DNA from 2 places in the Nocardioides sp. NPDC127503 genome. Region 1 is predicted to be linked to the other one. Evidence: riboswitches for the same ligand, from Rfam matches in the RefSeq annotation. Region 1 holds a riboswitch; the other holds the start of a gene.
The links. Region 1 has a riboswitch for cyclic di-AMP ahead of ABTW65_RS15480 (C40 family peptidase). Riboswitches for the same ligand answer to the same signal wherever they lie in the genome.
Positions count from the first base shown of each region.

Region 2: another riboswitch for cyclic di-AMP. It lies ahead of ABTW65_RS22355 (C40 family peptidase); the one in region 1 lies ahead of ABTW65_RS15480 (C40 family peptidase).

Region 1 covers NZ_JBEORH010000006.1:151,306-153,500, forward strand. Annotated here, with positions in the region: gene ABTW65_RS15480 (C40 family peptidase) at 1-819, opposite strand, end outside; cyclic di-AMP (ydaO/yuaA leader) riboswitch at 835-1,039, opposite strand; gene ABTW65_RS15485 (hypothetical protein) at 1,136-1,318, opposite strand; gene ABTW65_RS15490 (NYN domain-containing protein) at 1,441-2,195, shown strand, end outside.
Region 2 covers NZ_JBEORH010000010.1:205,570-207,764, forward strand. Annotated here, with positions in the region: gene prfB (peptide chain release factor 2) at 1-35, opposite strand, end outside; gene ABTW65_RS22355 (C40 family peptidase) at 158-970, opposite strand; cyclic di-AMP (ydaO/yuaA leader) riboswitch at 973-1,135, opposite strand; gene ABTW65_RS22360 (response regulator transcription factor) at 1,364-2,044, opposite strand; gene ligD (non-homologous end-joining DNA ligase) at 2,059-2,195, opposite strand, start outside.

The DNA.
Region 1 (2,195 bases):
CGAGACCTGGGGTCCGCTGCTGTACTGCGCCGAGGAGGAGTGCGGGAGCGAGACGCCGGCCTGGCCCCAGGCACCCATGGTGAGGCCCGAGCAGTCCCACGACTCGGTCCCGGTGGCGCCGTAGACGTAGGCGTCGCCGACCTGGGCGAGGGCGTAGTCGACGGCCACCTTGGCGCGACCCGAGGGCGGCGGCAGGTTGGAGGGGATGCTGGTGTCGGTGGACTGGAACTCCTCCAGCTCATCGGCCTCCAGCTCGTCGAGCTCGGCCTGAGCCGCCTCGTACTTCTTGTCGATCTCGCTCTTCTTCTGCTGCATGGTCGTCTTGACCTTGGCCATCTGGGACTTGGCGTCCTCGGTGGCCTCGCGACGCACCTGGAGGGCCTCCGCCTCGGTGTTGTACCGAGCCAGCAGGTCGGCCTGCAGAGCGTTGTAGGACGAGACGGTGGAGAGACCGGCGAGGAACTCCTGCGGGTCCTCGGAGGTGATCACCTGGCCGACGGCAGAGACGTCGGAGCCCTCGAACTGCCGCAGCACGGAGTCACGGAGCTCGGCGCGGATCTTGTCGAGCTCCTTGCTCTGACGCTTCTCGTCGGAGCTGAGGTCGTCGAGCTGGTCCTTGAGGTCCTGCAGCCGCAGCTTGGCGTTGCTGTAGTCCTCGTTGGCCGCCTCGGCCTGGGTGTAGAGCTTGTCGACCTTCTTGCGAACGTCGTCGATGTCTGGGTCTGCCTGGGCGGGGGTCGCTGCGGGAATGATCCCGGCGACACCGATGGCGGCGATGCCGGCTACTCCGGCAATGAGTCGCTTCCGGTCGCGTGTCACGAGCGGACGGTCTCCTTGTGTAGTCGTTGACGCCTACCGGGTGAGCTGACGGGTTCAGGCACGACCTGCCTTACCACCGCTCCTCGATCTGGTCTCCCAGATCGCCCTTGCGGCGGATGCACCCCAGGTGATCGCACTCCGTTTTCGCGGCGTACGACCGGTGTGGTTCCCCGGCTCCTGGCCCGCCCCGAAGCGGGCCTGGACTAAGCGCGACACTCGCGTGGGCCGGTTGACCCACTCCCACGAGCGCCAAGTTCCTGCGCACACTAGCCGACGGCATCCCCCACCTGCCAACCACCCACGCCCAAAAGTTCGGCTACATCCCTTCCACCATGCGCAGCGGCGGGACCAGCCCACCTTCGGCCAGCACGTCGAGCGCCCGGCGCTCGTCGTCCTCGATGGTCAGCTCCGGCGGCGGCCCCAGCAGCACGGTGACCACGCAGTCGTGGCACGCCAAACCGCGTACGAGGCAGGTGTCACAGTCGATTCTCGTCGTCATGCTGTGACGGTCTCACCGAGCACCGACATTTTTGCTTTCGTCCGGTTGCGTGCGGCGTGTCACCACCATCGCAGCACGGTATTCGAGGCGGCGATCGCGGACCGGGTCCCTACACTTGGAACATGGAGGTCTCCGCGTACGCGACGCTCCCCGACACGGTCCGGGGGCGCATCGTCGCGCTCACGGCCGGGGTGCTTCCCGACGTGGTGCGGCTCCCACCCGCGCTCAAGCGGATCGCCGACTTCGCGCCTGCCCGGCGCGCCAAGGCCGGCGGCGCGATGATCGCCTCGGTGCTCGAGAGCGACGACGAGGTCCGGGAGAAGGTCGGCAGCCAGCTGCGCCCGGCGTACGTTCCCGAGGGCTCCTCCGACGACGTGGTCCTTCCCGAGGACCCGGCCGAGGCGGCCGCCGTCGTCTGGCTCATCCGCCCCGACGGCTGGGAGGTCTCGCTCAAGGAGGCCCTGGACCGGCTCGACGCCGCCGCGGTGCCCGTGGTCGACGCCGAGGTCGCCCGCCTGCGCGGCAAGCTCGCCGCCGCCGAGGACGAGATCCGCGAGGTCCGTGCCGACCGCAAGGCCCGCCTCGACGACCTCAAGGCCGACAACACCGCCCTGCGGCGCAAGCTCGGCGAGGCCCGAGCAGCCGCACGCGAGGCCGGCACGGGACTGGACGCGGCTCTGACCGAGACCCGCGCGGCGCTCGCCCGTGCCGAGGACGAGCTCGCCGCACGTGACCGCCAGCTGCGTCAGCTCCGCAGCCAGATCGACAAGCTGGAGCGCGAGGCGGCCGCCGAGCGGCGTACGTCCAAGACGGACCGCGAGGACGCCTCGCTGCGCGCCCGGTTCCTGCTCGACACGCTGCTCGACGCGGCCGGAGG
Region 2 (2,195 bases), on a different contig from region 1:
TGCTTGATCTCGGTGTCGAATTCGGGGCCTGCCACGTCTTACAGGTTACTTGACGCGTGGTGCCGTACCCGATTCGCGGACCCTCAAATATGCGCTCGCCCTCCGGTAGGGGAACCGGAGGGCGAGCGCCAGGGGGATATATGGGTCCCGAGAAGCCTCAGGCCTGGTGGGTCGAGCCGGCGAACCAGCCGTCCCAGGCAGCCTCTTCACGAACGGCCGAGCCCGGCTTGGGGGCGTGCAGCATGATCGCCTGACCATTCTCCCAGCGCAGGAAGATGCCCACGTGGTAGACCGGGCTGCCCCAGAACATCAGGTCGCCGCGCTGGATCTGGTCGTTCGGGACCGTCGGCAGCGCTGCGGCCTGGTCCCGCGAGACCCGGGGAAGCTCGATGCCGGCGGCGCTGAAGGCGTACTGCGTCAGGCCGGAGCAGTCGAACGAGCTCGGGCCGGTGGCACCCCAGACGTACGGGTCACCGATCTGCTCCGAGGCGACGCTGATCGCGCGCTCGATCTTGCCCTCCTGGCTCGCGGCGAAGGCCTTCGCCTCTGCTTCGGCCTTCTTCTTCGCTTCCGCTGCCTTCTTGGCGGCGATCGCTGCCTTGCGCTTCGCCTCGGCCGCCTTGCGGGCTGCCTCGGCCTTACGCTCCTGCACCTCGACAGCCCTCTCGAGCTGCTTGATGTCGGTGAGCATCGCGGTGGGGGTGGCCGAGGCCTCCAGGGTCGGAGCCTCCACCACCTTGGCCGACTCAGTGGTCGACTCGAGGCTGGCCTCGTGGGAGACCGGGGCGGCGTTGGCGGCGGGCACTGCCACCAGGGCACCGGCGGCGATGCCGCTGGCAAGGGTGATGCGGCCGATGAGCTTGCCGTGGCCGCTGAGCGATCCTGCGATCGACCGGGCGATCGAGACGTTCGGCGACCGGAACGGGCGCGGCGCGCCTCGATGGGCTGGGTTGGATACGGACTTGGACATGCGTGAGTTCCTTCCCACGCCTGCGAGGTGAGCTGTCGGGTTCGGGCTAGAAGGTTGCCCGGCCATCATTGCGATGGCTTCACCCCAAGCGACCGTCCGAGTTAGTCGCGTGGAACTTGGGTCCCCCGCTCCTGTCCCATACGTACTGCTGAGTGTGAGGGTAAAGGGGGTTCAGTAGTAGGGGCCGGCTTCCGGAGGGACAGGATTCGGCGTGTACCCGGGGCCGGTCGTGCGTTCTGCACGGCTCATCCAAGGTGACATGCGATCTGGAACGGATCCAATCCCGAATGCCCGAATCCGGAGCACAAACGGCGTGTTCACGCGTGACTTTGCCGTCGTTTGTGAGTCATCTCACCGAGTGAACACGTGTCTGACGCCGTGTCGAACTTGCGTTTACTCCGCTGCTTCGAGTCGGAAACCGACTCCGCGGACCGCGACGACCTTCTCCTGGACACCGGCCGCCTCGAGCTTCTGGCGAAGGCGTCCGACGGTGACGTCGAGCGTCTTGGTCGAGCCGTACCAGTTCTCGTCCCAGACCTCGGCCATCAGCCGGTCGCGGGAGACGACCTTGTCGCGGGAAGCGGCCAGGACGGCCAGGAGCGCGAACTCCTTGCCGGTCAGGGTGACCTCACGCTCGCCGGCGTAGACCCGGTGGGCAGCGACGTCGATGCGCAGGGCGTCGTCGTCGGCGCCGGGCTCGACCGGACCCGAGCGGCGCAGGAGGGCGCGGACCCGCGCCTGGAGGACGGCCAGCGCGAACGGCTTGGCCAGGTAGTCGTCGGCACCGGCGTCGAGGCCGACGACCAGGTCGATCTCGGCGTCACGGGCGGTGAGGATCATGATCCCGCCCTCGTAGCCGTTGTCGCGGGCGGCCTTGCAGACCTCGAGGCCGTCCATGTCCGGAAGGCCGAGGTCGAGCAGCACCAGCTCGGCGTCGTACGGAGGTGCCAGGAGCTCCAGCGCCTTCTTGCCGGAGTCGACCCAGGTGACGTCATAGCCCTCACGCTGGAGCGTGCGCACCAGGGGAGCAGCGATGTCCTCTTGGTCTTCTACGACAAGCACGGAGTTCGACATGAAGAGAACAATAGTTACAGCCCCGTAGGGCTTGTGAAGAGATCCCCCCTTTCAGATAAGCGCGTGATCACATCGTTAGGTCCCAGCTGGTCGATACCGAGCGGATCCTCGGCCCCTTCGGAGACCTCGTCCCAGGTCACCGGGGCCGCGA